3 regions of the Leifsonia sp. HAY1-4F genome follow, and region 3 is predicted to be linked to each of the others. Evidence: predicted binding sites of a transcription regulator. Region 3 holds the regulator's gene; each other region holds the start of a gene.
The links. Region 3 encodes LexA, which represses DNA repair genes until DNA is damaged. Its sites were predicted from a motif close to TCGAACANNTGTTCGA; they were not measured.

Region 1 (9,830 bases), on a different contig from region 3:
CGGCCAGCTGGTCCTCGGCTGCCTCGGCGGCCGTCCGCGGTGCCGACGCATCCACGGTGTCGCTCTTCAGGTATGCCAGCCGGCGCGAGATCACCTGATGGATCGACTCCGTGTCGTCCGTGGACTCGGGGATGCTGAAGCGCCGGTACTGGTCCTTGCGGGGCAGTCCGTCCTCGAACACCACCATCGAGGCGACGATGTTCGTACCGCTGAGGTGCGAGACGTCGTAGCACTCCATCCGCAGGGGCGCGTCGTCCATCCCCAGAGCATCCTGGATGTCGTTCAGCGCCTTCGACCGCGCCACGAAGTCGGAGCTGCGCCGGGTCTTGTAGAGGATGAGCGCGTTCTTGGCGTTCATCTCGACGGTCTGCGCGAGGGCCGCCTTCTCGCCGCGCTGCGCCGTCTTCAGCTCGACGCGGCCCGTGTGCCGGCCCCGGGGCGCAGAGGGGTCGGGCGTCTCCCGGCGGCGCTGGGTGAGCCAGAGCTCCAGCTCTGCGGTGTCCTCGGGCAATTCGGGGACGAGGATCTCACGAGGCGGGGCGTCGGGTCCGTCGTACGCGTTCTGCACGACCGTCTCGACGAGTTCGCCGAGGCTGACGTCGAGCTCCTTGTCGACCACCCAGCTGCGGACACCGCGCACCCGGCCGCCGCGGACGATGAACTGCGTCACGGCGGCCGCGAGCTCGTCGTGCGCGATGCCGAAGACGTCCGCATCCACACTGTCGGTCAGGACGACCGCGCTCTTGCCGAGCACGCCCTCGAGCGCCTGGATCGCATCCCGGTGGCGGGCGGCCGCCTCGTAGTCGAGGGTGCTCGCCGCCTGCTTCATCTTCTCGGTCAGGTCGCGGAGATAGCCGCTGTCGTTTCCCGCCATGAACGAGGCGAAGTCGATCGCGAGGGACTTGTGGTCCTCCGGCGTGATGCGGCCGACGCAGGGCGCCGCGCACTTCCCGATGTCGCCGAGGAGGCACGGGCGGCCGGTCAGCTCCGCACGGCGGTACACGCCGTCGGAACAGCTCCGCATCGGGAACGCCTTGAGCATGAGATCGACCGTCTCGCGGATCGCCCACACCTTCGTGTACGGGCCGAAATAGCGCGCGTCCGGGATGTTGCGATTGCGCGTGATCATCACGCGCGGCACGCGGTCCCCGAGCGTCACGGCCAGGTACGGGTACGTCTTGTCGTCGCGGAACTTGACGTTGAAGGGCGGGTTGAACTCCTTGATCCAGGTGTACTCGAGCTGGAGGGCCTCGTACTCGGTGCCCACGACCGTCCACTCGACGCTCGCCGCTGTGGTGACCATGCGGCGGGTGCGCTCGTGGAGGCTGCGAAGCGGCTGGAAGTAGTTGCTCAGCCGGGCGCGGAGGTTCTTCGCCTTGCCCACGTAGAGCACACGCCGGTTCTTGTCGCGGAACCGGTACACGCCCGGCTGCGTGGGGATCTCGCCGGCCTTCGGCCGGTAGCTGACGGTGTCGGCCACGGCGCGCCTCAGGCGGCACCCCGGGCGGACTCGCCCTGCAGCATCTCCTTGAGGAAGAAGCCCGTGTGGCTGCCCGGGGCCTCGGCCACCTGCTCCGGCGTGCCGGTCGCGATGACCTCGCCGCCGCCGGCGCCGCCCTCAGGTCCCATGTCGATGATCCAGTCGGCCGACTTGATGACGTCGAGATTGTGCTCGATCACGATGACCGTGTTGCCCTTCTCGAGCAGCCCGTTGAGCACCAGCAGGAGCTTGCGCACATCCTCGAAGTGCAGCCCGGTCGTAGGCTCGTCGAGCACGTACACGCTGCGGCCGTTGGACCGGCGCTGCAGCTCGGTGGCCAGCTTGACGCGCTGGGCCTCGCCGCCGGAGAGCGTGGTCGCGCTCTGGCCGAGCCGGACGTAGCCGAGTCCCACATCCACCAGCGTCTGCAGGAAGCGGTGGATCGCCGAGATCGGCCGGAAGAACTCGGCCGCCTCGCTGATCGGCATGTCGAGCACCTCGGCGATGTTCTTGCCCTTGTAGTGCACCGAGAGCGTGTCGCGGTTGTACCGCGCTCCCCCGCACACCTCGCACGCGACGTAGACGTCCGGCAGGAAGTTCATCTCGATCTTGATCGTCCCGTCGCCCGAGCACGCCTCGCAGCGTCCGCCCTTGACGTTGAAGCTGAACCGGCCGGGGAGGTAGCCGCGGGCCTTTGCCTCCGGGGTCTCGGCGAACAGCGTCCGGATGCGGTCGAAGACGCCGGTGTAGGTCGCCGGGTTGGACCGCGGAGTGCGGCCGATCGGCGCCTGGTCGACGTGCACGACCTTGTCGAGGTTCTCGAGACCGGTGACCGTGCGGTGCTTGCCCGGCACCTTGCGGGCGCCGTTCAGCTTGTTGGCGAGGACCCGGTACAGTATGTCGTTGACCAGCGACGACTTCCCGGAACCCGAGACGCCGGTGACCGCGACGAAGGTGCCGAGCGGGAAGTCGACCGTCACCTTCTTCAGGTTGTTGGCCTCCGCCTCCACGACCCGGATCATCCGCTTCTTGTCGATCTTGCGACGCTTCGGGGGCACCGGGATCTCGCGGCGGCCGGCGAGGTAGTCGCCGGTCAGCGAGTCGGTGTTCGCCAGGAGCTCCTCGTAGGAACCGGAGTGCACGACGTGTCCGCCGTTGACCCCGGCGCCCGGGCCGATGTCGACGATCCAGTCGGCGGTGCGGATGGTGTCCTCGTCGTGCTCGACCACGATCAGTGTGTTGCCGAGGTCGCGCAGCGCGACGAGCGTGTCGATGAGGCGGCGGTTGTCCCGCTGGTGCAAGCCGATGCTCGGCTCGTCGAGCACGTAGAGCACGCCCGTCAGTCCCGAGCCGATCTGGGTCGCCAGGCGGATGCGCTGCGCTTCGCCACCGGAGAGGGTCCCGGCCGCCCGCGCCAGGTCGAGATAGCTGAGGCCCACCTGGATGAGGAAGTCGAGCCGGATCTTGATCTCGCGCAGCACCTGGGCGCCGATCTTCTGCTCTCGCTCGGTGAGGTGCAGCTTCTCCATGAACGCGCGGGCGTCGCTGAGGCTCAGCTGCGAGGCGTCCGCGATGCTCCTGCCGTGCACGAGCACTGCGAGCACCTCGGGCTTGAGGCGCTTGCCGTCGCACACCGGACACGGCACCTCGCGCAGGTACTCGGCCCAGCGGGCACGCTGCGTGTCCGTCTCGGCCTGCAGGTACTGCCGTTCGATATAGGGCACGACGCCCTCGAAGCCGGAGGTGTACGACATCTCGCGCCCGTAGCGGTTCTTCCACCGCACCTTGACCTCGAAGTTGTCGCCGTGGAGCACGGCGTCCTTCACCTCGGTGGTCAGCTTCTTCCACGGGGTCTTCAGGGAGAACTTCAGATCGCGAGCAAGGCCGTCGAGCAGCTTCTCGTAGTAGTTGAAGAGTCCCTTGCCCTGGGTCGTCCACGGGATGATGACGCCCTCGGAGATGCTCTGCTCGTCGTCGCCGAGCAGCAGCTGCTCATCCACCGACATGCGCGTGCCGAGGCCCGAGCACTCCGGGCAGGCGCCGAAGGGAGCGTTGAACGAGAAGGTCCGCGGCTCGATCTCGGTCAGCTGGATGGGGTGGCCGTTCGGGCACGAGAGCTTCTCGCTGAAGTTCTGCCAGGCGGCAGGCCCCTCGCGGTCGACGAAGTTGACCTGGACCAGGCCGTCCGTCAGTCGGAGCGCCGTTTCCAGCGAGTCGGTGAGGCGGCCGAGGATGTCCGGGCCGGCGACCAGACGGTCGACGACGACGGAGATGTCGTGCTTGTACTGCTTCTTCAGCGTCGGCGGGTCGGAGAGCTGGATCTGCTCGCCGTCGACCAGCGCACGCGCGTACCCGCTCGCGGCCAGCTCTTTGAAGAGGTCGACGAACTCGCCCTTCTTCTGCGAGACGACCGGGCTGACGACCATGTACCGGGTGCCGGCCTCCAGCTCCATCAGCTGGTCGGCGATCTGCTGCACCGTCTGGCGCTGGATGCGCTCACCGCACACAGGACAGTGCGGCACGCCGATGCGCGCCCACAGCAGGCGCATGTAGTCGTAGATCTCGGTGATCGTGCCGACGGTCGACCGCGGGTTGCGGTTGGTGGACTTCTGGTCGATCGAGACGGCCGGGCTCAGGCCTTCGATGAAGTCGACGTCCGGCCGGTCCACCTGCCCGAGGAACTGGCGGGCGTACGCCGACAGCGACTCGACGTACCGTCGCTGCCCCTCGGCGAAGATCGTGTCGAAGGCGAGCGAGGACTTGCCCGACCCCGACAGGCCGGTGAAGACGACCATCGAGTCGCGCGGGATCTCCAGATCGACATTGTGGAGGTTGTGCACGCGCGCTCCACGCACGCTGAGGTGCGACCCCGTCACTCTGCTGATGTTCCCCGACTCGATGTTCACTCGCCCGCTGCTCACTCGCTCTATTCTCCGCCATCCGTGCTGTCTTCTCGGGGCTGTTCGCCCACCGCGCATCCCGTTCGCCAGCTCGAACGTGTGTTCGATTCTATCCTCCCGAACGCACGAAGCCGCGCAAGCGCGAGTCTAGGCGTGACCACCGACATTCGTCCCGGGACGGTTGCAGGAGGACGGCCTCCAGGCCCGCGGTCAGCGTGGCGCGCGAGGAGGCCGACGCAGCAGGGCCGGCAGCAGGAGACCGACCAGTGCGACCAGCGCGAGTCCGGACAGGACGGCCAAGAGCGGGCTGGAGGCTCCCCGGGCGGACAGGAGAAGCGCGACCGCGGCCGCCTGCGCGGGGACCTGGATCAGCACGAAGCGACGCAGCGACGGCAGCAGCACGGCAGGCTGCAGCCTCGCTGCGCTCGGCACGACGAGCATCCACCCGACGACGAGGTGCAGCGCGTGCACTCCCGCGACGAGACCGAGGAGTCGCGGGGTCACCGTTCCCGGCTCCACGAGCGACGAGAGCAGGAGGATCCCGATCAGCACCCAGGCGGTGAACCAGCGCGGGCGCCACACCGCGACCCCGATGAGCGCGGCCGCGATGCCGGTCCACGTGCCCACCGGGATGCCGACCAGCACGAACGGGAGCGCGATCGCAGCGAACAGGGCACGCACGGACCAGCCGGGGATCGTGAAGACGCCGAGGACGGGGACGCCGTTCATCGTCGCCGTCCCGCCGCGATCGCGCGGAGGGACGCCTCGCGGCCCGGCGCATCCTCCCACCGGACGAACTCCGCTCCCCCAGCCTGCAGCTGCTCCAGCCGGATGCTGCGTGCGAGCTCGACCGTCCGCAGGGCGAGACGGTCGCGCGAGGTCAGCTCCCGCAGATCCCGGGCCGGCAGGACGTCGACGGCGATCACGCGGTGACCCGCGGCGCGCCAGGTGTGCGCGAGGGTCACCGGCTGATCGTCGAGGAACGTCGAGAGCACGAACACGAGTGCCCCGGGCGACAGCCGCGGCGCGCGGACCCGCTGGAAGGTCGTCCCGGTCGCCGAGGTCAGCTCGATCGCGCGGAGCACCCGTTCCCGGTGCCGAGCGCCCGCCCGCGGAGGCAGCACGCGCCCGTACTCGCTCAGGTCGTCGAACCCCACCCGGTCTCCCGCCGCGGCGTACGCGGCGGTCAGCGATGCGGCTGCCTCGCGAGCGAGATCCAGTGACGACACCGCCGGGCGCGGGTACCGCTCCGACCAGTCCGCGATGACGCCGGTCAGGTCGTCCCTGGCGTCGATGACCAGGTGGATCGCAGCGTCCGAGGTTGCGGTCGTACGCCGGACGTACAGCTCCCCCGCCCGGCCCGCTCGGGCGGTCGCCCGCCAGTCGATCCGCCGGAGGCGGTCACCGGGATGGAAGAGGTCGATGTCGCGGAACTCTCCGCCCTCGCCCGGCCGGGTCGACACGTGCTGCCCGGTCAGGCCGAGGAGGCGTGCCGGGAGCGGGAGGCTCCGGACCGGTGCCTGGCGCGGACGCACGACGCGCTCGATCGCCGCCTCCTCCCCCGGCATGCTGACCCACGCCGCGTCGGCGCCGACCGCTCGCGCCTCGACCGCTACGACGCGCTGGCGGCCGGAGTGGACCAGCGGCACCTCGGCGGTCAGACCGGCCGCGGCACGCGCGGTGACCACCGCATCCACGGGCGCAGCTCCTCCCAGCGACAGCCGCAGCTGCAGGGCCTCGGGATGCTGTGCGGCGGCAGCATGCACGCGCACCGAGAGCAGGGGTAGGCCACGGGAGGTGTGGATGGCCTCCTCGGAGTCGGCTGAGGTGTCCAGGCTGACGGAGTCGCCGGATGGCCGGCGCTCCCAGCCGAGCGCCGCGGCCACCAGCAGCGGAGCACCGACGAACGCGGGCTCCGGCCGGGACATCACGAAGGCGGCGACCAGGCCGACCACTCCGATGACCACCGCGGCGGCCAGCGCCGGACTCGGCATCCAGGCGGTGCGGGTCGAGCTGCTCGCGCGATCCGTCATCCCGTCACCGCCTCCACCGGGCGATCCCGTCCGGCTGTCCCGCCGATCATCGGCTCGACGCCTCCTCGCCCGTCCGCTGTGCGACCCCGACCGCGGGCGGGCCGGGCACGGTGTTGACCACCTCGGTCACGACCTGCTCGGCCACCACCCCGCCGGTCCACGCCTGGACCGTCAGCGTGAGCCGGTGCGCCAGGACGGGAAGCGCGACGGCCTTCACGTCGTCCGGGATGACGAAGTCGCGCCCGTCCAGCACGGCCAGCGCTCGCGCGACGAGCAGGAGGCCCTGGGATCCGCGCGGGGACGCGCCCACCTCGACGGAGCGGTGCCGGCGGGTGGCGGCGGCAAGCCGGACGCAGTACGCGGCGATGTCCGGATCCACATCCACTGCCTCCACGCCCGCTTGCATCGACCGCAGGGTCGCTGCATCGATGACCGGCTCGACCGTGGCGACCTCGTGACGCCGGGCGACCCGCGAGAGCAGGACGCGTGCTTCGCCGTCCTCGTCCGGGTATCCGACCCTCAACCGGACCATGAACCGGTCGAGCTGCGCTTCCGGAAGCGCGTAGGTGCCCTCCGATTCGATGGGGTTCGCCGTCGCGACCACGTGGAACGGCGAGGGAAGCGGGAAGCTCTTCCCTTCTACGGAGACCTGCCCCTCAGCCATCGCCTCCAGGAGCGCCGACTGCGTCTTCGGCGACGTCCGGTTGATCTCGTCGGCGAGGAAGAGCCCGGTGAAGACGGGACCCGGCCGGAACTCGAAGTCGGCGATGCCCGGCACGTACACGAACGAGCCCGTGATGTCGGACGGCAGCAGGTCGGGCGTGCACTGGAGCCTCCGGAAGTCCAGCCCGACCGCGGCCGCGATGCTGCGGGCGGCCAGCGTCTTGCCGAGACCGGGAACATCCTCGAACAGCACGTGGCCGCCCGCGAGGATGGTCGCGAACGCGATCCGCAGTGGTTCGCGCATCCCCACGACGACGCTTCCGACCCGCTCGAGCACGTCGGCTCCCAAGCGCGCCACCTCGGAGACCGGAAGCGACGTCGCGGGATCGAACGGGGGTTCAGCGGACACGGGGCGGCTCCTCAGGGGTCGGGATCGGGGTGGGGGCGGTGGTCGGGGTCCGGGTCGGAGCGGGGGAAGCGCGTCCGCTCTGCGACGCGGGAGTGGCGGATGCCGCTTCGGCGGTCAGCGCCTCGAGGCGATCCAGCACCGCGGCCACGGCGGAGGTGCGCATCTCGAAACCGGATCCCCGTCGCAGGAGAGCCAGCGCCTGGCGCCCGAGGAGCGCCTCCAGCTGCGCGTCGGCGGAGCGGTCCTCCAGATCGAGGCCGCGCAGGGCCACTGCACGCTCCGCGACGGAACGCACCGCCCTGACGCCCTCCGACGAGACCCGGCCGCCACGGGCGCCGAGCGACCAGCCGAGCTGGGCGACGTCCCGGCGCGAGCCGGTCCGCGACGGCGCGGGCGGGGTCGCCCAGGTCACCTCTGCGACCTCGCCGAGCGCCGAAAGGCAGGACGACAGGCCGAATGCTGCGGCCCCCAGGCCGAGGGCGTGCGCCGCATCCATGCCGAGAAGCCAGGCGGCCACACCCATCGCGACGCCCAGCAGCGCGCTCAGGATGAGTCTCCGCGGCATCCCGGGCGGGAGTCGGCGAGTCGCGGTCATCGTGGTCCGGCCATTCCACGGTCACGGGCGGAGCCGCCCGGCGCCCGACGGTCCACGCCGGACGGGGCGACGCTCCACGAGGAGCGGAGCGCGTCGACGGCCCGGCGGGCCTCCGCGACATCCCCGGGGGTGACGGCTGCCGTGCTGAAGCGGGCACGGACGTAGAGGGTGAGCAGGCGCGCGGCCGCGTCCCGGTCGGCGGCGACCCGGGCGACCACGCGGGAGGCGAACTCGGCGGGCGTCTCGGCCGGGAGACGTCGGACGCCCCAGTCGGCGGCGCCCTCCTCGAGGCCCACCCAGGCGCGTTCGATCGCATCTCGGGGTTCCCGCTGTTCGGCGAGCACCTCGGCTGCCCGGTCGAGTCCTCGTCGTACGTGCTCCGGTTCGGGTTCCGGTTCAGGTGCCGGCGTCGGCGCAGTCGAAGCGTCGGCGGAGCTGAGCAGACCCAGCGCGGCCGCTTCGGGCGGATTCGCCCGTCTGCGGAGCCAACGCCAGAGCAGTGCCAGCGCGACCACCGCAGCGAGCACGATCAGCGCGACCAGAAGCCAGGACAGGTCCAGTTGCATCACCTGAGACTTCTGCTGGGGCTGCGGCGAGGAGGTAGGGAGCCGGTCGATGCTGCCGCTCGTCCGTGTCGGCGCCGGGGGGAGGAAGATCCGGGGTCCGCTGAACTGCGGGCTCCCTTGGAAGACCAGCGCCAGCAGGGCTGCTGCGACCAGGGCGACGCACGCAGCGAGCGTCCACCGCCGTCCTGTCGCCTGTGCTGCCACCCTGTAACCGTAGCCCGCGGGCCGAGAACAGGGGGAAACCACCGGGGTCGGGATTCTGCTCCTGCTCCTGCTCGTGCTCCACGGCTTCGGGCACCCGCAGCCACGGCAGGCTCAGCCGAGGTGGCCGGCCTTCTCCATCTGGCGGAGATCCCGCTTCAGATCCGACAGCTCGTCGCGCAGTCGGGCCGCCAATTCGAACTTCAGCTCGCCCGCCGCAGCCAGCATCTGCTGGTTGAGGTCGGCGATCAGTCCCTCCAGCTCCGCCGCACCCTCTGCGGCGATGCCGCCGCTCCGCAGGTTGGGGGTCGGACTCTTGCGCCGCTGCTCGCGACCGGCGAGCATCCGTGCCGTGTCCGCCTCTTCTCGCGCCAGAATGTCCGTGATGTCGGCGATCCGCTTGCGCAGCGGTTGCGGGTCGATCCCGTTGACACGGTTGTACTCGACCTGCTTCTCGCGCCGGCGGTCGGTCTCCTCGATCGCGTTCTTCATGGAGTCGGTGAGCACGTCGGCGTACATGTGCACGGCTCCGGAGACGTTCCGAGCCGCTCGACCGATCGTCTGGATCAGGGAGGTCGACGAACGGAGGAACCCTTCTTTGTCCGCGTCGAGGATGGCGACCAGCGACACCTCCGGGAGATCGAGTCCCTCACGCAACAGGTTGATGCCGACCAGCACGTCGTAGACGCCCGCACGGAGTTCGGTGAGTAGTTCCACCCGTCGGAGGGTATCGACGTCGGAGTGCAGGTACCGTACCTTGACCCCCGCCTCCGCGAGGAAGTCGGTCAGCTCCTCTGCCATCTTCTTGGTCAGCGTGGTGACCAGGACACGCTCGTCGCGCTCGGACCGCAGCCGGATCTCCTCGAGCAGGTCGTCGATCTGACCCTTGGTCGGCTTGACCACGATCTCCGGATCGATCAGGCCCGTCGGGCGGATGATCTGCTCCACCACGCCATCGGCGATCCCCATCTCGTACTTGCCCG
Region 2 (9,830 bases), on a different contig from region 3:
GATCGCGCGGATGACGCCGTCGGCCCCGACGCCGAAGTGCCGGTCGCAGATCTCGGCGATCTGGGCCGGCGTGAGCGGCAGGCGTCCCTCCGGGTCGGAATACAGCACGAAATCGTTGCCCGTGCCCTGACCCTTGGTGAAATGGATGGTCGCCATGCGTCCCAGCCTAGCGATCCTCCGCGGGAACTCCGTCGACGCCCAGGCCGTCGACGAGCGCGAGCGCCGCATCCGCCAGATCGGGGGCGTCGTAGTCCAGCCACTGGATGCGGGGGTAGCGCTTGAACCAGCTGACCTGGCGCCGCGCGTAGCGGCGGGTCAGCTGCTGGGTCTGCGCGATCGCCTCGGCGCGGGTGAGTTCGCCGCGGAGCTCGGCCAGCGCCTGCGCGTAGCCGATGGCGCGGCGGGCGGTGACGCCGCGGTCGAGGCCGTGCGGGATCAGGTCGGTCACTTCATCCAGGAGCCCGTCGGCCCACATCCGCTCGACCCGGGCGTCGAGCCGGGCAACGAGCTCGTCGCGGGGAGCGGCGAGGCCGACGATGGCGGTGCGCTCATGCCAGAGCGGTGCCTCGTCCGGGAGTGTGCCGCTCACCGCTGTCCCCGTGAGTTCGGCGACTTCGAGCGCGCGGACGATGCGGCGGCCGTTGCGCGAGCCGATCCGCGCAGCGGCCCCCGGGTCGAGCTCCGCGAGACGCTGGAACAGCATCCCGGGTCCGTGCTCCGTGAGCTCCGCCTCGAGCCGGGCGCGGAGCTCGGGGTCGGTTCCGGGGAAGCGCAGGTCGAAGAGCACGCTCGAGACGTACAACCCGGAACCGCCGACGAGGATGGGCACCGCGCCTCGCTCCAGGATGTCACGGATCGTGGACCGCGCTTGGGGCTGATAGGCGGCGACGGTGGCCTCGTCGGTGACGTCGAGCACGTCGAAGAGGTGGTGCGGGATGCCGCGCCACTGGTCGGACGGCAGCTTGGCCGTTCCGATGTCCATGCCGCGGTAGAGCTGCATCGCGTCCGCGTTGACGATCTCGGCCGGCTGCCCAGCGGCGAGGAGGCGTTCGGCGAAAGCGAGGGACAGGTCGGTCTTGCCGGTCCCTGTCGGGCCGACGATGGCGACGAGGGGCCGAATGGATGTCTCGCTCAGCGCTGCCCGTCCGTCGGGTCGTAGATCGGCATCGTGCCGACGCCCGGCGACGTGAGCGGTTCGCGGACACGCAGGCTCGGCAGGCCGAGCGAGACGCGACCGGACGATGCGCCGGCCTCCGAACCGTGCGCAGGGACCGCACAGGACTCGGCCTCCGCGCGATCCCACGCGTCGCCCGCGCGCGTCCGGCGGATGCGCAGCGGAGAACCGTCGGTCGCATCGGCGATGAGGTGATGCGGCGCCGCCTGGGTCACGCGGACGGTGACGACATCGCCGGGGCGCGGCGTCGCCGAGCCGGCCGGCACGTCGAAATGAACGAGGCGGCTGTCGCGTGCGCGTCCGCTGAGCCGGTGGGTGTCGGCGTCCTTGCGTCCTTCGCCGTTGGCGACGAGGAGCTCGACTTCGCGACCGATCAGCTTCTGGTTCTCTTCCCAGGAGATGCGCTCCTGCAGCGCGGCCAGGCGCTCGTAGCGGTCCTGCACGATCTCCTTGGGCACCTGCTCCGCCATGGTGGCGGCCGGCGTGCCCGGTCGGATCGAGTACTGGAACGTGAACGCGGAGGCGAACCGTGCGGCCTCGACGACCCGCATCGTCTCCAGGAAGTCCTCTTCGGTCTCGCCCGGGAAGCCGACGATGATGTCCGTACTGATGGCGGCGTCGGGCATCGAGGCGCGCACGCGGTCGAGGATCCCGAGGAACTTCTCCGAGCGGTAGGACCGCCGCATCGAGCGCAGGATGCGGTCGGAGCCGGACTGGAGCGGCATATGCAGCTGCGGCATCACGTTGGGCGTCTCCGCCATCGCGTCGATGACATCATCCGTGAATGCGGCGGGATGCGGACTGGTGAAGCGGATCCGCTCCAGGCCGTCGATCTGCCCGGCCGCCCGCAGCAGCTTGCTGAAGGCCTGACGGTCTCCGAACTCGACGCCGTACGAGTTGACGTTCTGGCCGAGGAGGGTCACCTCGATCGCGCCGTCGTCAACGAGCGCCTGGATCTCGGCGAGGATGTCGCCCGGCCTCCGGTCCTTCTCCTTGCCTCGGAGGGACGGCACGATGCAGAACGTGCAGGTGTTGTTGCAGCCCACCGAGATGGAGACCCAGCCGGAGTAGGAGGAATCTCGCTTGGTCGGGAGCGTCGAGGGGAACGTCTCGAGCGATTCGAGGATCTCGATCTCCGCTGCGTCATTGTGACGGGCGCGCTCGAGAAGACTCGGAAGCGAGCCCATGTTGTGGGTGCCGAACACGACATCCACCCAGGGCGCCTTCTCGAGGATGACGTTCTTGTCCTTCTGTGCAAGGCACCCGCCGACCGCGATCTGCATGCCCTCGTGGTGCCTCTTGACGCCCGCGAGGTGTCCGAGGTTGCCGTACAGCTTGTTGTCCGCGTTCTCGCGTACGGCGCACGTGTTGATGACGACGATGTCCGCTTCTTCCCCATCGGCCGCGACGTAGCCGGCTGCTTCGAGGGAACCGCTGAGTCGCTCGGAGTCGTGGACGTTCATCTGGCAGCCGAACGTGCGCACCTCGTACGTCCGCGCCCGGCCGTCCGGGCGGACCGCCGCCTCCGAGGGCTCGATGACGCTGCGTTGTTCCAGGATGCTCATGATGGCGACAAGTCTACGCAGCCGTCACTGGAAGCGGACGCCCGAGCCGCCGCGGGAACGTCGGCCGGTGAAGGCGGCCTCCATCGCCTGACGGACGACCTCGGACGCGTATCCCTTGCGGGCGAGGAACGCGTGCAGCCGCCGGCGCGCCGTCTCGTCGTCGTAGTTCTCGAGCTGGCCGATCCGCTTCGTGGCGAGTTCGATCGCCCGTTCCAGCTCATCGTCCTGGCCGATGTCGGCCAGGGCCAGCCCGATCAGCTCCGGGTCGATGTGGCGACGCTTCAACTCCTGCTCGATCGCCGAACGCCCCAGGCCCTTGCGGCTGTGCTGCGTGAACGCAAGCGTCGTCGCCAGGGAGGCATCGTCGATCACACCCAACGTCTCGAGCCGGTCGAGCTCCGGACCGTAGACCTCCTCCGGGATCTCGCGACGGATCAGCACCTGTTCCAGCTCCCACCGCGACATCCCCCGCCGTGCGAGCTGCCGGATGGCGACACCGGACGTCTTGCGCGTCTGGCGCGCCGTCTCCTCGTCCTCCTCAGCGGCAGCTTCTGCCGTTAGCGAACTGGGTCCACCACCCCAGGTGTTGTTCCACCCGCCGTCGGACACCGTGGAGTCACGTTGCGTGCTCTCACTCGGCCGGCCGACCCGTGGCTCGCCGCCGCCCGGCTCTGCGGAACGCAGTCCGACGACCGGACGAGCGACCTTCCCCCGCGACGGATGGTCGTCGCCGGCACTCCGGCCAGGAGCGGGTCGCCGGAGCGGAGTCACCGGGGCGAGACGCTCCTGCGCGTCGCTGGACGACCCATCGCTCGACAGCCCATCGCTCGACGACCCATCGCTCGACGACCCACCGCTCGACGACCCACCGCTCGCGTCGCCCTCAGACGACGACGGAAACTTCACCACCACGAGGATCTCCTTCGGGAGGCGACGGACACGCTCAAGCGCCCTTGCGCGCCTGCAGCTTCTCTTCGATCGACCCGACGTTCGACGGCGCTTCCACCACCGCGTTCGGGTCGGCGACGATGCCCAGCTTGATCTTGATCTTCTGCTCGATCTCTGCCGCGACGTCCGGGTTCGCGATCAGGAAGTTGCGCGAGTTCTCCTTGCCCTGGCCGAGCTGGTCGCCCTCGTAGGTGTACCAGGCGCCCGACTTCTTGACGAGACCGTGCTCGACACCGAAGTCGAGCAGGCTGCCCTCACGCGAGATACCGACACCGTAGAGGATGTCGAACTCGGCCTGCTTGAAGGGCGGAGCCATCTTGTTCTTGACGACCTTGACGCGGGTCCGGTTGCCGACCGCTTCAGTGCCGTCCTTCAGGGTCTCGATGCGCCGGATGTCGAGGCGGACCGAGGCGTAGAACTTGAGCGCCTTACCACCGGCCGTCGTCTCCGGGCTACCGAAGAACACGCCGATCTTCTCGCGCAGCTGGTTGATGAAGATCATCGTGGTGTTGGTCTGGCTGAGACCGCCGGTGAGCTTGCGGAGCGCCTGCGACATCAGTCGGGCCTGGAGGCCGACGTGCGAGTCGCCCATCTCGCCCTCGATCTCGGCGCGCGGCACGAGGGCCGCCACGGAGTCGATGACGATGAGGTCGATGGACCCCGAACGCACCAGCATGTCGGCGATCTCGAGCGCCTGCTCACCGGTGTCGGGCTGTGACACCAAGAGCGCGTCGATGTCGACGCCGAGCTTGCGGGCGTACTCCGGGTCGAGCGCGTGCTCGGCGTCGATGAAGGCGGCGATGCCGCCTGCGCGCTGCGCGTTGGCGATCGCATGGAGCGTCAGCGTGGTCTTACCCGACGACTCCGGGCCGTAGATCTCGATGATGCGGCCGCGCGGGAGACCGCCGATGCCGAGTGCGACGTCGAGTGCGATCGATCCGGTGGGAACGACCTCGACCGGTGCGCGCTCATCGCTGCCCAGTCGCATGACCGAGCCTTTTCCGAACTGGCGGTCGATCTGCGCAAGGGCGGTCTCTAGCGCCTTCTCGCGGTCTGCGGGTGATGGCATTGCGGTTCTCCTTCGTGGCTTCGCTACGGTTCGACTCTAGGAGTGACGTCCGACACTCGAAGCGAGGGACGTGCGATCTGTGGACAACCGGTTTTCGACTGCCGTTGTGAAGAAGTGTAGCCAGATCCGAACATATCTTCGAGAGGTTCGGATCGGCGTGTCGCAAGCCCTCAGCGCTTGGGCGCGGGCTTTCCCGCCCCGTACCAATGCGAGGCCGGCACCCCGGCCTCCTTGCACAGGGCCAGCCAGACCTCGCGCGGCGCACGGCCGGCGGCGAGGGCCTCCGCGGCTGTCCGGCCACCGAGCTCGCCGAGCACGAGATCGGTGAGGAGCGCCTGGCCATAGGAGCGGCCGAACTCGTCCGACACGGCTCTCTGGAACTCGCTGAGCTTCATGGGTCCTTACTTCAGAAGAGTGGAGGGAGGGAAAACGAAGGACGCCCCGCAGTCGCGGGGCGTCCTCCCAGGCGTTCTGATCAGCGCGCGACCAGATCCGAGCCCATCGCCGTGACGAACTCGTCCGGAACGGTATCCGGAATCACCGGCTCGAGACCCTCGAGCACGGCGATCCGATCACCGACCTCGCGCATGATGACGGAGACCGGGGTCTCCAGCGCGTCGGCCACCGAGGCGAGGATCTCACTCGACGCCTCCTTCTGACCGCGCTCGACCTCGCTGAGATAGCCCAGCGCGACGCTCGCCTTACTGGCGACCTGGCGGAGCGTGCGACCCTTTTGCAGGCGGAAGTCCCTGAGCACGTCGCCGATTTCCTGACGTACAAGAATCATTCGGAGCCTCCCTCTCTTACCCTGCCGACGTATCGATGGGATACGAATGTACCGCATCCTCTGTTCCACGATATCGAGGGCTACTGGGCTTTTCTTGTGAATGCAGCAGGTGTAACGAGCCGGAAACGCCCCGTATTCCCGCGGTAATACGGGTATTTACACAATCGTTATGCCAAGCTCGAAGGCCAGCGCGCCGATGGCCTCGGCGACCGTCCGGCGGCGGATCTCTTCGCGGTCCCCGGACAGGTCCAGCGCGATCGAACGCGCCCCCGCCGCCGTTGCGATCCCGAGGTAGACGGTGCCCACCGGCTGCCCACCTTGCGGGTCGGGCCCAGCGACCCCGGTCGTGGCCACGCCGAGATCCGCCGGACGCCCATCCACCGCGAGCCGCTCCCGCACGCCGGCTGCGAGCTGGCACGCGACCTCGGGATGCACAGGCCCCTCGGCGGCGAGCAGCGCGGCATCCACGCCGAGGAGCGAGTGCTTGAGCTCGGTGGCGTAGACGACGGCTCCCCCGAGCACCACAGCGGACGCGCCGGGCACGCTCGTCAGCTCAGCGGTCAGCATCCCTCCGGTCAATGACTCCGCCACAGCGATGGTGAGGCGTCGGTCGATCAGCGCGCGGACCACCCGGACCGTGCCGTCCCGCTCAGCCGACGGCACGCTTCGCCCTCCGCCCCTTCCAGGCCTGCCAGAGGTAGTCGATGCCCGTCCACACCGTCAGGACGACGGCCGCCGTCATGACGATGCCGTTCACCCAGAAGACCCAGTCCCCCAGAATCGTCCACAGCGGCGCGAGCGCCAGCGAGATGGCGACGGACTGGACGATGGTCTTGATCTTGCCTCCGCGCGAGGCCGCGATGACGCCCTGGCGGATGACGACGAAGCGGTAGACGGTGATGCCGACCTCGCGCACGAGGATGACGACCGTGACCCACCACGGCAGCTCGCCGAGCAGCGACAGGGCGATGAGCGCACCCCCGGTCAGCACCTTGTCGGCGATCGGGTCGAGGAGTTTGCCGAGATCGGTGACCATTCCGTTGCGGCGGGCGAGCGCCCCATCCACACCGTCCGTCGCGATCGCCAGGATGAACAGCACGGTCGCAGCCCAGCGCAACCACCCGTCGTGGCCGCCATCGGCGAGCAGCATCCAGAAGAACAGTGGAGCCAGAAGGATGCGCACGATCGTGATCGCGTTGGGCAGGTTCCAGTTGCTCACGCGGTCTGCTCCGCCGTCCGCCGCTGCGGGCGGAGGCGTGTCGGGCACCGACATCGCGGTCTTCTACTCTCTGCCGGTCAACTGCCAGGCGTCGTCGTCCGAGTCCCCGTCGACCTCAGGATAACCCGCGGTCATCTCGGCGACGGGGTCGACGCCGTACCGGTCCTCCTCCGCGCCGGCGGCCGGCTCGACCGGGCGCTGCGCGAGCGGCGCCGCCTGGGGCGCACCACCGGGCGGCTCCTCGCCTCGCAGCCGGGCGATGACCTGCGGGAGCTGCTCGGCCGTGACCAGCACGTCGCGGGCCTTCGATCCCTCGGACGGCCCGACGATCTCGCGCGACTCCAGCAGGTCCATGAGGCGGCCGGCCTTGGCGAAGCCCACCCGCAGCTTGCGCTGCAGCATCGACGTGGAACCGAACTGGGAGGAGACGACCAGCTCTGCCGCCGCGAGCAGCAGTTCGAGGTCGTCGCCGATGTCGGAATCGATCTGCTTGCGCTCCGCACCGACGGTGACATCCTGCCGGTACTCCGGCCGCGCCTGACGCGTGACGTGCTCGACCACCTTCTGGATCTCGGCCTCGTTCACCCACGCACCCTGCACGCGGATCGCCTTGGATGCGCCCATCGGCAGGAAGAGCCCGTCGCCCTGGCCGATGAGCTTGTCCGCACCCGGCTGGTCGAGGATGACCCGCGAGTCGGTGACGCTGGTGACCGCGAACGCGAGGCGGGACGGCACGTTCGCCTTGATGAGGCCGGTGACGACGTCGACCGACGGCCGCTGCGTCGCGAGGACCAGGTGGATGCCGGACGCACGCGCAAGCTGCGTGATGCGGACGATCGAGTCCTCGACATCGCGCGGAGCGACCATCATCAGGTCGGCGAGCTCATCGACGACCACGAGGAGGTAGGGGTACGGCTTGAGCTTCCGCTCGCTGCCCGCCGGCAGCACGATCTCGTCGTTGACCACGGCGCGGTTGAAGTCGTCGATGTGGCGGAAGCCGAAGCTCGCCAGGTCGTCGTACCGCATGTCCATCTCCTTCACGACCCACTGCAGCGCTTCCGCCGCCTTCTTCGGGTTCGTGATGATGGGGGTGATGAGGTGCGGGACGCCGCCGTAGATCGTCAGCTCGACCCGCTTGGGGTCGATGAGCACCATCCGCACCTCGGAGGGCTTGGCGCGCATCAGGAGGCTCGTGATCATCGAGTTGACGAAGCTGGACTTTCCGGAGCCGGTGGAGCCGGCGACCAGGAGGTGCGGCATCTTCGCCAGGTTCGCCACGACATAGCCGCCGCCGACGTCCTTGCCGACGCCGATCGTCATCGGGTGGACGCTCTTGGTCGCGGCCGGCGAGCGCAGGACGTCGCCGAGCGACACGATCTCGCGGTCGCTGTTGGGGATCTCTACGCCGATAGCGCTCTTGCCCGGGATGGGCGACAGGATGCGCACCTCGTTGCTCGCCACCGCGTACGAGAGGTTCTTGCTGAGGGCGGTGACGCGCTCCACCTTGACGCCCGGACCGAGCTCGATCTCGTACTGCGTGACGGTCGGGCCGCGCGAGTAGCCGGTGACCTTCGCGTCCACCCCGAACTGCGTCAGCACCTCGGTGATGGCCGCGACGATCTCGTCGTTCGCGCCCGAGCGGGTCTTCGCGGGCGTCCCGGCCGAGAGCATGGACGCCGATGGCAGGTTGTAGGGGGCCGTCGGCTGCGGCAGAGCCGGCGGTGCGGCGTCCTCGTCGAAGTCCTCGGCGCCCGCCTGGAATCCCGGAAGCACCGCGGCAGCGCCGGGAAGGGCGCCAGCGCCGGGAAGGCCTGCTGCACCGGGAAGCGGCGCCACGGCGGTGGGCGGCTGCTCTCCCGTGAACCGCTGCAGCGCGTCCTCCGCGTGCGCGAGCTCGCTCAGCACCTCGGTGTTGTAGTGATCGCTCGTCGGATCGGGCTCGAGGGCCGTCGCGAACTCGCCCTTGCCCCGCTCGCCCTTCCCGAAGACCTCCGTGAGTCCGTCCACCGGCTCCGCGTCGTACTCGGGGTCCTCCTCGCGCTGCGACTTGTTGCGCCGCCACCACGGGAGGTTGCCCTCGGGTTCTGGCTCGTCGTCGACACCGTCGAGCTCGACCTGCTTGGTGCGAGCCTCTTTGCCGCTCTTCGCCTCGTGGCGCTCGTCCTCCGTCGGGAGCTGGGCCCCGAACAGGTAGGCGTACAGCTCGCGGATGCGCGCCGGCAGCTTGTTCGGCGGCGTCTTCGTGATGATGAACAGGCTCAGGATGAGCAGGACGATGACGACGGCGCCCCCGCCATACGGCGTGATCACCAGCGAGAGCGGCGCCGAGACCAGCCAGCCGAGCACGCCGCCCGCCTGAGCCAGCGCCGCCATGCCGTCGCTGGGCGAGGGATGCGGGCTGAACAGGTGGCAGAGGCCGGACACCATGAGGAGCAGGATGCTGAGGCCGATCCCGATCCTCGTGTTGTCGTCGACGGAACTGGGATGCCGGAACAGCCAGGCGGCGAACAGCACCATCACCACGGGCAGGGCGAAGGCGACGCGGCCGAACAGGCCGCCGAAGGTCCACGCGTCGAGCATGCGGGCGACCTGGTCGTTGATCAGGAACCACTCCACGACGGCGCCGGCGATCGCGAGCAGGACGAGGAAGAAGGGGAAGCCGTCGCGCCGCTCCTCCTTGCTGAGCTTCTCGGGCCCGAGCGCGCGGAAGGCGGCGCCCGTGAGGTGCGCCAGGCCCATCCACGCACGGAGGAGAGGGCTCGACCCCGCGTCGGCTGCCGGGTAGGCGACCGTCTTCTGCTGGGCGGTCTTCGCTGCCGGCTTGCGCGCGGTCGACCCGCCGCGACCGGAGTTCCGGGCGCGAGAATTCGACTTGGTGCTCGTGGCCATGGAGTCCACGCTACGGCGTACCCCCGTCATCCCGGGGTTCCCGCGCCTGGATTGTGGAAAATCCGCTCCGTCAGCGGACGGTGCGCACCATCGTGTCGGCGCTCTCTCCGACTGCGACGGGGACGTAGCCCTCGCTCGTGTAGAGGCGCTGTGCGAAGTTCGTCCGCTCGACGCTGAGG
Region 3 (9,830 bases):
ACTACCTGGTGCCGGAGATCGGGCCGGAGACGGACTTCCGCCTCGCCTCCGACCGGATCGTGCGCGAGTTCGAGGAGAGCCGGGCCGCCGGATTCGTCACCCGCCCCGTCGTGGTCGGGCCGGTCACGTTCCTGCTGCTCAGCAAGCCGAGCGACGACGCGCCGGAGGGCTTCCGCCCGCTGTCGCGGCTGGCCGACCTCCTGCCCGTCTACCGCGAGCTCCTCGCCCGCCTGGCCGCCGCCGGCGCGCCGTGGGTGCAGCTGGACGAGCCTGCCCTCGTCAGTGAGAGCATCGACGAGGCTCGGGATGCGGTGCTCGCCGCTGCGCGGACCGCCTACGACCAGCTGGGTGCAGCAGCCGACCGGCCGGCGATCTTCGTCGCAGCGCCCTACAACAGCCTGGACGACGCCCTCCCCGTCCTTGCCGCCACGCCGATCGAGGCGATCTCCCTCGACCTGGTCCGCGGAGCGGTTCCTTCGGGGCTCGACGCGGCCACCGCATCCGCTCTTCGCCAGAAGACGATCGTGGGCGGCGTGATCGACGGCCACAACATCTGGCGAGGCGACCTGGAGGCGGCCTTCGGGACGCTCACCGAGCTCCTTTCGCTCAGCCCCGACGTCGCGGTGTCGACGTCGACGTCGCTGCTGCACGTCCCGCACGATGTGGACGACGAGCCGAACCTGGATGCGCGGCTGACGTCGTGGCTGGCGTTCGCCGACCAGAAGGTGGCCCAGGTCGCCGTGCTCGCGCGCGGCATCGTCGACGGGCACGAGGCGATCCAGGACGAGCTGACCGCGGCGACCGCTGCGCTCGCCGACCGGGCCTCGGCACCGGGCGTGCGCGTTCCGGCGGTTCGCGAGCGCGAGGCCGCGCTGACCCGCGCGGACTTCCGCCGCGGCGACTACGCCTCGCGCCTGGCGGCCCAGGACGAGGCGCTCGGGCTGCCGTTCCTCCCCACGACGACCATCGGGTCGTTCCCGCAGACGCCGGACATCCGCCGCGCACGCGCCCAGCTCGCCAAGGGCCTCATCACCGAGGCCGAGTACCTGGGCCGGATGCGCGAGGAGATCAAGCGCGTCGTGGACCTCCAGGAGGAGATCGGGATCGACGTCATCGTGCACGGCGAGCCCGAGCGCAACGACATGGTGCAGTACTTCGCCGAGAACCTGGACGGCTTCGCGGTCACCCAGAACGGCTGGGTGCAGTCGTACGGCTCCCGCTGCACGCGCCCGTCGATCCTCTGGGGCGACGTGTCGCGCCCGGCGCCCATCACGGTCGACTGGTCGGCGTACACGCAGAGCCTCACCGAGAAGCCGGTGAAGGGGATGCTGACCGGCCCGGTCACGATCCTCGCGTGGTCCTTCGTGCGCGACGACCAGCCGCTCGGCGAGACCGCCCGTCAGGTGGCGCTCGCGCTGCGCGACGAGATCGCCGACCTGGAGCAGGCCGGAATCCGCGTCGTGCAGGTGGACGAGCCCGCGCTCCGCGAGCTGCTGCCCCTGAAGAAGGCCGCGCAGGGCGACTACCTGGAGTGGTCGGTCGGGTCGTTCCGCCTCGCCACGTCCGGTGTCGCCGACGAGACGCAGATCCACACGCACCTCTGCTACTCCGAGTTCGGCGTGGTCATCGACGCGATCCGCAACCTCGACGCCGATGTGACCAGCATCGAGGCGGCGCGGAGCCGCATGGAGGTCGTGCACGACATCCAGAGCTCCGGGTTCGAGCACGGCATCGGGCCGGGCGTGTACGACATCCACTCGCCGCGTGTGCCGTCGGTCGCCGAGGTCACCGAGCTGCTCGAGACCGCGCTGAGCGCGATTCCGGGCCGCCAGCTGTGGGTGAACCCGGACTGCGGGCTGAAGACCCGTGGATACGACGAGACGGTCGCGTCGCTGCGCAACATCATCGAGGCCACGCGGGCCGTGCGCGAGCGCGCGGCGGTCACGGCCTGACAGGTCCTGTCTCAGAACGACGGCGGCCCCGGTACGCGCACAGCGAACCGGGGCCGCCGCCGTGTCAGGATGAGCGCATGGTGCGCATCCCGGACGAGGACTTCGAGCGGATGGTCGGCGACATCTTCGAAGCGCTGCCGGACGACATGGTCGGGCCGCTCGAGAACGTCGCGATCCTGATCGAGGACCAGCCCGCCGGGGCGCGGCCCCGGCTGTTCGGACTGTACAGCGGACGCCCGCTGACGCGCCGGTCGGTGTACGGGTTCGGCGAGCTGCCGGACCGGATCACGCTGTACCGCAACAACCTCGAGGCGTCCGCGGCGACCGAGGAGGAACTGCGGGCGCGCGTCCGGGTGACCCTGGTGCACGAGATCGGGCACTACTTCGGGCTCTCCGACCAACGGCTCGGCGAGCTCGGCTGGGCTTGACGGCTCGGCTGGGTTTGACGGCTCGGCTGGGTTTGACGGCTCGGCTGGGTTTGACGGCTCGGCTGGGCCTGACGGCTCGGCCGGGTTTGAGCTCGCGGCGCCGAGGGCGGGCTCAGACGGCGCGAAGGACCGCCACGACCTTGCCGAGCACCTGAGCGAAGTCGCCCAGAATCGGCTCGAAGTTGGAGTTGCGCGGCAGCAGCCAGGTGTGCCCGTCGCGCTGGCGGAAGACCTTGACGGTCGCCTCCTCGTCGAGCATCGCCGCGACGATGTCCCCGTTCTCCGCCGTGTTCTGAGCGCGGATGACGACCCAGTCGCCGTCGCAGATCGCGGCGTCGATCATCGACTCCCCGACCACCTTGAGCATGAACAGCTCGCCGTTGCCGACCAGCTGGCGGGGGAGGGGGAAGACCTCGTCGACCTGCTGCTCCGCGGTGATGGGGATGCCGGCCGCGATCCGGCCGACCAGGGGCACCATCGCCGCGTCCCCGACGGGCGTCTGGTTCTCGTAGTCGGGGGCCTGGGATGACGAGGAGGGCACGTCGATCAGGATCTCGAGCGCGCGCGGCCGGTTCGGGTCGCGGCGCAGGTAGCCGCTCAGCTCGAGCTGGTTGAGCTGATGGGTCACCGACGACAGCGAGGAGAGTCCGACGGCATCCCCGATCTCGCGCATGCTCGGCGGATAGCCTCGCTGGCTGACCGAGCGCTGGATCACATCGAGGATCGCCAGTTGCTTGTCGCTCAGGTTCTTGCGGCGGCGCGTGCCTCCGCGGGCCTGGTTCTCATTCGACACGGGCGTCCTCTCCTGAATTGGGCCGTCCCCCAGGGGCTCCCCGGCAGGAATGTCGGTGGTCCCTGATCTGATGTTCTCAGACAGTCGAAACTGTATCCGCGTCACGAGAGGAAGACAAACATGTGTTCGAGTGTGTCGCGAACTTCCTGCGGAAATTTCCCACAACAGCGTGTGTTGCGGTTTTCGACATTCGAAGATACATTCGGAACACAGTTTCGCATCCGCGAGTCTGAGGAGGTCACGGTCATGAGCGCAGCACTGATCAGCGATGCAGCACCCACGATGTTCCCGCGGTCCGCGGGAGCAGCGTCGACGGCGTCCTCGCCACGCTTGCACGCCGTCCCGCCGCTGCCCGACACCGCCCGCGTGCGGCTGCGGCTCACGCGACGCGGACGCGCGGTGCTGTCCGCTCTCGTGGCGCTTCCGCTGGTGATCGGCGCGCTCGTGTTCGCGCTGAACGGCGGCGGTGCCGTCGCGACGAGTCAGCAGACGCACGTCAGCTTCCAGTACGTGACGGTGCAGTCCGGCGATTCCCTCTGGTCCGTCGCCGAGCGCGTCGCGCCCAACGCGGACCCGCGGGATGTGATCGCCGACATCGTCTCTCTCAACGGCCTGGACTCGGCGGTCGTCTCGCCCGGGCAGCAGCTCGCCGTCCCGGCGAAGTACGCGCACTAGCCGCCCTGCGTGGCGCCTCCCGTTCTGCCGTCTCGGCTGCGTTCGACCTCGGATCGCCGCGACTCCCGCTGGGCCGGGTAGCAAAGGGAGATAGTTCGGCGGGATCTGGGCTGAGCATCCTCCCTTCGTGGTGCTGACCGCGCCTGGCGACGAAATTTCCTCCCTTTCTGCCGGATCAGTCCGCGCGGTGGGGCGGGTTGAGAACGGAGGAGTTCTCGCTGGGTGACCCGGCAGTAGCCTCGACGGGAGGTGATCGGCGGCCCTTCCACACCAGAAGTCCTCCGATTCCAGCGCATTCCTCGCGTGCGGAGTGCGCGAGCGGTATCACGTGTCGGCACACAGCGTCATGCGGCACGGTGACGTCGTGGGCGCTCAGTACGATTGACGGGTGACTTCCCTCTCCGAGCTGCCGCTCCGGGATGACCTGCGCGGTCGTTCCCCGTACGGCGCTCCGCAGCGTCCGGTGCCCATCGCGCTCAACGTGAACGAGAACACGCATCCGGTGCCCGCGGACGTCGCAGCCGACATCGTCGACCGGATCGTCACGGCGATCGGCGGGGTCAACCGCTACCCCGACCGGGAGTTCACGGAGCTGCGCGAGGCCTTCGCGCGGTACCTGGGCCACGGCCTCACGGCCGCCAACATCTGGGCGGCCAACGGTTCCAACGAGGTGCTGCAGCAGATCCTGCAGGCGTTCGGTGGACCCGGCCGCAGCGTCCTGGGGTTCGCTCCGACCTACTCCATGTACCCGCTGCTCGCCTCGGGCACCGGCACGGAGTACCTCGCCGGAGCGCGCGACGCCGATTACGAGCTCTCGCCCGCAACGGCGGCCGCCGAGATCCGTCGCCTCGACCCGGACATCGTCATCCTGTGCTCGCCCAACAACCCGACGGGTACGCCCCTCAGCCTCGACACGATCGAGGCCGCCTACGACGCCGCGCGCGGCATCGTCGTCGTGGATGAGGCGTACGCCGAGTTCCTGCCCGACGGCGCCGCCTCCGCTCTGACGCTTCTCGAGGGCCGGCCCCGGCTCCTGGTCTCCCGGACGATGAGCAAGGCGTTCGCCTTCGCCGGCGCGCGCGTCGGGTACTTGGCCGCCGACCCTGCCGTCACCGACGCCCTCCGCCTGGTGCGCCTGCCCTACCACCTGTCGGCGCTCACCCAGGCGGCCGCCCTGGGGGCGCTCGCGCACGCGGACGAGATGCTCGCGATGGTCGGCCAGATCCGCGGACAGCGCGACCGGCTCGTCACGGAGCTCGCTCGCCTGGGCTACACGCCGCACCGCAGTGGGAGCAACTTCGTGCTCTTCGGCGGTGTGGACGACCCGCACGGCGTGTTCGAGGCACTCGCCGAGCGCGGCATCCTCATCCGCGACGTCGGCATCCCTCACCACCTCCGGGTGACCGCCGGGACCGAGGAGGAGACGACGGCGTTCCTCGACGCGCTGGCCGCTCTCGGCCGGCCGACGGCTGCGCCCTCCGTCGACGAGGCCCCGGAGCGGGACGTGAACGCCCCGGTAGACTCGGACGCATGACGAATCGCGCCGCCACGGTCACGCGGGAGACGAGCGAGTCGAGCATCGAGCTCAGCCTCGACCTCGACGGCACCGGCACCTCCGACATCCAGACGAGCGTCCCGTTCTTCGACCACCTGCTCACCGCGTTCGCCAAGCACTCGCTGACCGACCTGCGTATCCGCGCGTCCGGCGACACCCACATCGACGTGCACCACACGGTTGAGGACGTCGGCATCGTCCTCGGCCAGGCCATCCTCGAAGCACTCGGCGACAAGGCCGGCATCTCGCGGTACGGCGACGCCCTGGTGCCGTTGGACGAGGCGCTCGTCCAGGCGGTCGTGGACATCTCCGGACGCCCGTACCTGGTGCACAGCGGCGAACCGGCCGGGTTCGAGCTGCACCGGATCGGCGGGCACTTCACCGGTTCGATGGTGCGTCACGTCTTCGAGGCGATCACGTTCAACGCGCGCCTCACGACGCACATCACCGTCGTGGGCGGCCGCGACCCGCACCACATCGCGGAAGCGGAGTTCAAGGCGTTCGCGCGCGCCTTCCGTCAGGCGAAGGCGTACGACCCGCAGGTCACCGGCGTCCCGTCCACCAAGGGCGCGCTGTGACCCTGGGCCGGACGCCGGATGTCGTCGTCTTCGATTACGGGACGGGCAACGTCCACTCGGCGGTCAAGGCCGTGGAGGCGGCGGGCGCGCGGGTAGAGCTGACCGGCAACCGCAAGCGTGCGCAGGAGGCCGACGGGCTGCTGGTACCGGGCGTCGGCGCGTTCGCCGCGGTCACGCAGGCCCTGAGCGCCTCCCACGGCGACGAGGTCATCGACCGGCGCCTCGCCGGAGGCCGTCCGGTGCTCGGCATCTGCGTCGGCATGCAGGTCATGTTCGAGCGCGGAGTGGAGCACGGCGTCGAGACGGAAGGCCTGGGGGAGTGGCCGGGAACGGTCGAGCGGCTCCACGCCGAGGTGGTTCCGCACATGGGCTGGAACACCGTCCGGACGCCTCAGGATTCCGTTCTCTTCGCAGGGCTCGAGGACGAGCGCTTCTACTTCGTCCACTCCTACGCCGCTCAGGCGTGGACGCTGGAGACCACCGCTCCGTTCCCGGAGCCCCGAGTGACCTGGGCCGAGCACGGCTCGCCGTTCATCGCCGCCGTCGAGAACGGGCCGCTGAGCGCCACGCAATTCCACCCCGAGAAGTCCGGCCGCGCCGGCATCCAGCTGCTCCGCAATTGGATCGGCACGCTCTAGCCCCGGGTGCACCCCCTCCGCATGCGCGGACCGACACGAGGAACCATATGACCGATCTTCTCAGCACGCCCCGACTCGTCCTCCTTCCCGCGGTCGATGTGGCCGATGGCCAGGCCGTGCGCCTCACCCAGGGCGAGGCGGGCAGCGAGACCAGCTACGGCGACCCGGTGGATGCCGCCGCCGAGTGGGCGGACGCGGGCGCCGAGTGGATCCACCTCGTCGACCTCGACGCCGCCTTCGGCCGGGGCGAGAACCGCTCTCTGCTGAAGCGCGTCATCCATCAGGTCCACGGGGTGAAGATCGAGCTGTCGGGCGGCATCCGCGACGACGCGTCGCTGGCGCAGGCCCTCGACGCGGGCGCCACCCGCGTCAACCTGGGGACCGCCGCGCTGGAGAACCCGGAGTGGGCGGCCAGTGCGATCAGCGAGTACGGCGAGGCGATCGCTGTGGGACTGGATGTGCGCGGCACCACGCTCGCGGCGCGCGGGTGGACGCGCGAGGGCGGCGACCTCTGGGAGGTGCTCGACCGGCTGGAGGACGCGGGGTGCGCCCGCTACGTCGTCACCGACGTCACCAAGGACGGCACGCTGCGCGGCCCCAACCTCGACCTCCTGCGCCAGGTGCTCGACCGGACGGAGCGTCCCGTCGTCGCGTCGGGTGGCATCTCCAACCTCGACGACATCGCGGCCCTCCGCGAGCTCGTGCCGCTGGGGCTCGAGGGCGCGATCGTCGGGAAGGCGCTCTACGCCGGTGCGTTCACGCTGCCCGAGGCGCTGGATGTCGCCGGGCGGTGACGCGGTGTCGCCGGAGGGTGACGCGCTGCCGGAGGGCGACGCGGTGCCGGAGCGTGACGGGCTGCCGGAGGGCGTGACCGACGCATCAACCCCGGCACCCGGTCCCAGCGACACCGGCGTCGCACGGCTGGCCGGCTTCGCCGCTTCGCTGGCGGACTCCGCGGGCCAGTCGTGGGAGGGCCGGCACTTCGAGGACGCGCCCTTCGCCGACGATGACGGCTCGGCTCCTCCCGTTCTGCTCGGCGCGCTGGCTGCGTTCCGTGCCGGAGAGGCGGGTGCCGAGGCCGTCGTGGACGCTCTGCGCGACGCGCGACTGCTCGTTCCTCTCATGGCGGAGTCGGGCGAGGAGGGCGAGAACGCGGCCGGGATGCTCGTCGACAAGACGCAGGAGCTGTCCATCGTCACCGTGGCGGGCCCGGATGGACGGACGGTGCAACCGGTCTTCACGTCCGTCACCGCGCTGCAGGCCTGGAATCCCGCTGCCCGACCTGTCCCGACCGAGGGGCGGCGGGTGGCGCTCGCCGCCGCGGCGGAGGGCACCGAGCTGATCGTCCTCGACCCGACGTCCGAGACCGAGTTCGTGCTGCGCCGCCCGGCGGTGTGGGCGGTGGCGCAGGGCACCCCCTGGCTGCCGAGCGACCGTGACCCGGCGGTGGCGGAGGCGTTCCGCGCCTCCATCGGCTCCGAGCTCGGCGTTCACGATGTCACGCTCGTCGCGGGAGACCCATCCAGTCGGCTCGCCGGTGAGGAGCTCGTGGTGCGGCTGGCGCTCGCCGCGGGTCTGACGCGCGAGGAGCTGGATGCCATCCTCGCCCGGCTCGCGCAGCGCTGGGCGACGGACGACGTGATCGCGACCCGGGTGGACTCCCTGCGGGTGCAGTTGGTGGCAACCGAAGACTGAGCCCGCGCGTGGCCGCTGCTGACCGCTGTGGCGGCCGTCCCGTCGCGGGTGGCAGCATAAGTGCATGGCTCTGAACATCACCGGCGATCCTGAAGCGGACGCCCTCCTCGACCAGTCGCCGTTCGCTCTGCTGACCGGGATGCTGCTGGATCAGCAGGTGCCCATGGAGACCGCGTTCGCCGGTCCCGCCAAGCTCCGCGACCGGCTCGGGTCGCTCGACCCGGCGACGGTTTCCGGGACGGATCCCGAGCGCCTCGCGGAGGTGATGAAGCAGACGCCTGCGGTGCACCGGTTCCCGGGGTCCATGGCCGCTCGCGTGCAGGCGCTCGCGGCGGCGATCGTCTCGGACTGGGGAGGCGACACGGCGGCGATCTGGACGCAGGGGGACCCCGACGGGGCCGAAGTGCTGCGCCGCCTCAAGGCGCTACCAGGATTCGGCGAGCAGAAGGCCAAGATCTTCCTCGCCCTGCTCGGCAAGCAGAAGGGCCTGAGTGCGGCCGGTTGGCAGGATGCGGCCGGCGACTACGGGACGCCCGGGTATCGCTCGGTGGCGGACATCGTCGACGCCGAATCGCTCACGCGCGTCCGCGAGCACAAGCGTGCGATGAAGGCCGCAGCGAAGGGCCACTGACCACAGGAGGCCGATCGGCTCGCCTCGCGGGCCCGGCCTGTGGACAAGGTCGCCGTGTCGGTGGTCGCCGATAGTCTCGCAGGGCGGGTGACGGGATGGTCGCCCACCACGGCGGTCCGCCGTGCTGAGCTGCCGGCATCGTCCGGGAAAGGAGGTCGCCGTGTTCGTGCTCGACGGGATCATCGTCACGAGTGCCAGCGACCTCACCGAGGCGTCCAAGTGCGAGTTCGCCTTCCTCCGCACGGTCGACGTCAAGCTCGGGCGCCTCGAGAAGACCGAGGTGATCGAGGACCCGATGTATGTGCGGTCGTCGCGGATGGGCGACGAGCACGAGCACCGCATCCTGGAGCGGTACCGCGAGCGGTTCGGCGCGGGCGTCGCCGAGATCGAGCGTCCGCCGCAGCTGACGGGGGAGTCGCTGGCGGAGGCCGTCCGGCGCACGTCCGAGGCATTCGAGCGGGGGGCGCAGGTCGTGTTCCAGGCGACGTTCTTCGACGGATCTTTCGTCGGTTTCGCCGACTTCGTCGTCCGGATGCCCGATGGCCGGTACCGCGTGCAGGATTCCAAGCTCGCACGCAGCGCACGGGTCACGGCGCTGCTGCAGCTGGCCGCCTATGCGGAGCAGCTGCGCGGGATGGGCGTGGATGTCGACGACACGGTCGAGCTGCTGCTCGGCGACGGCTCGGTCAGCGAGCACTCACTGACCGACATCGAGCCGGTGTACCGGAAGAGGCGCGCCCGGCTGCTGTACATCATCCACGAGCACCTCGCCGATGCGGGACCGGTCGCCTGGGGCGATCCGCGATTCACCGTGGACGGCCGCTGCGACACGTGCGACGCCGAGGTGCAGGGGTCGCGGGATGTCCTCCTCGTCGCCGGCATGCG

Region 1: uvrA (excinuclease ABC subunit UvrA) is a predicted target of LexA. The motif match lies at 4,472-4,487, and genes of this name have one in related genera.
Region 2: recA (recombinase RecA) is a predicted target of LexA. The motif match lies at 4,883-4,898, and genes of this name have one in related genera.

The regions. Positions count from the first base shown of each region.
Region 1 covers NZ_JBNDHX010000063.1:11,613-21,442, forward strand. Annotated here, with positions in the region: gene uvrC (excinuclease ABC subunit UvrC) at 1-1,480, opposite strand, end outside; gene uvrA (excinuclease ABC subunit UvrA) at 1,489-4,401, opposite strand; gene ACPYOG_RS12720 (hypothetical protein) at 4,591-5,109, opposite strand; gene ACPYOG_RS12725 (DUF58 domain-containing protein) at 5,106-6,413, opposite strand; gene ACPYOG_RS12730 (AAA family ATPase) at 6,460-7,485, opposite strand; gene ACPYOG_RS12735 (hypothetical protein) at 7,475-8,050, opposite strand; gene ACPYOG_RS12740 (DUF4129 domain-containing protein) at 8,077-8,850, opposite strand; partial or broken gene uvrB (excinuclease ABC subunit UvrB) at 8,962-9,830, opposite strand, start outside.
Region 2 covers NZ_JBNDHX010000067.1:683-10,512, forward strand. Annotated here, with positions in the region: partial or broken gene dapF (diaminopimelate epimerase) at 1-156, opposite strand, end outside; gene miaA (tRNA (adenosine(37)-N6)-dimethylallyltransferase MiaA) at 167-1,120, opposite strand; gene miaB (tRNA (N6-isopentenyl adenosine(37)-C2)-methylthiotransferase MiaB) at 1,132-2,739, opposite strand; gene ACPYOG_RS13060 (regulatory protein RecX) at 2,764-3,651, opposite strand; gene recA (recombinase RecA) at 3,683-4,756, opposite strand; gene ACPYOG_RS13070 (DUF3046 domain-containing protein) at 4,927-5,151, opposite strand; gene ACPYOG_RS13075 (helix-turn-helix domain-containing protein) at 5,232-5,543, opposite strand; gene ACPYOG_RS13080 (CinA family protein) at 5,700-6,206, opposite strand; gene pgsA (CDP-diacylglycerol--glycerol-3-phosphate 3-phosphatidyltransferase) at 6,193-6,816, opposite strand; gene ACPYOG_RS13090 (FtsK/SpoIIIE family DNA translocase) at 6,826-9,651, opposite strand; gene ACPYOG_RS13095 (N-acetyltransferase family protein) at 9,722-9,830, opposite strand, start outside.
Region 3 covers NZ_JBNDHX010000087.1:2,407-12,236, reverse strand. Annotated here, with positions in the region: gene metE (5-methyltetrahydropteroyltriglutamate--homocysteine S-methyltransferase) at 1-1,952, shown strand, start outside; gene ACPYOG_RS14930 (metallopeptidase family protein) at 2,030-2,380, shown strand; gene lexA (transcriptional repressor LexA) at 2,493-3,173, opposite strand; gene ACPYOG_RS14920 (LysM peptidoglycan-binding domain-containing protein) at 3,420-3,848, shown strand; gene ACPYOG_RS14915 (histidinol-phosphate transaminase) at 4,237-5,382, shown strand; gene hisB (imidazoleglycerol-phosphate dehydratase HisB) at 5,379-5,981, shown strand; gene hisH (imidazole glycerol phosphate synthase subunit HisH) at 5,984-6,619, shown strand; gene priA (bifunctional 1-(5-phosphoribosyl)-5-((5-phosphoribosylamino)methylideneamino)imidazole-4-carboxamide isomerase/phosphoribosylanthranilate isomerase PriA) at 6,667-7,413, shown strand; gene ACPYOG_RS14895 (SseB family protein) at 7,397-8,314, shown strand; gene ACPYOG_RS14890 (HhH-GPD-type base excision DNA repair protein) at 8,379-8,945, shown strand; partial or broken gene ACPYOG_RS14885 (TM0106 family RecB-like putative nuclease) at 9,106-9,830, shown strand, end outside.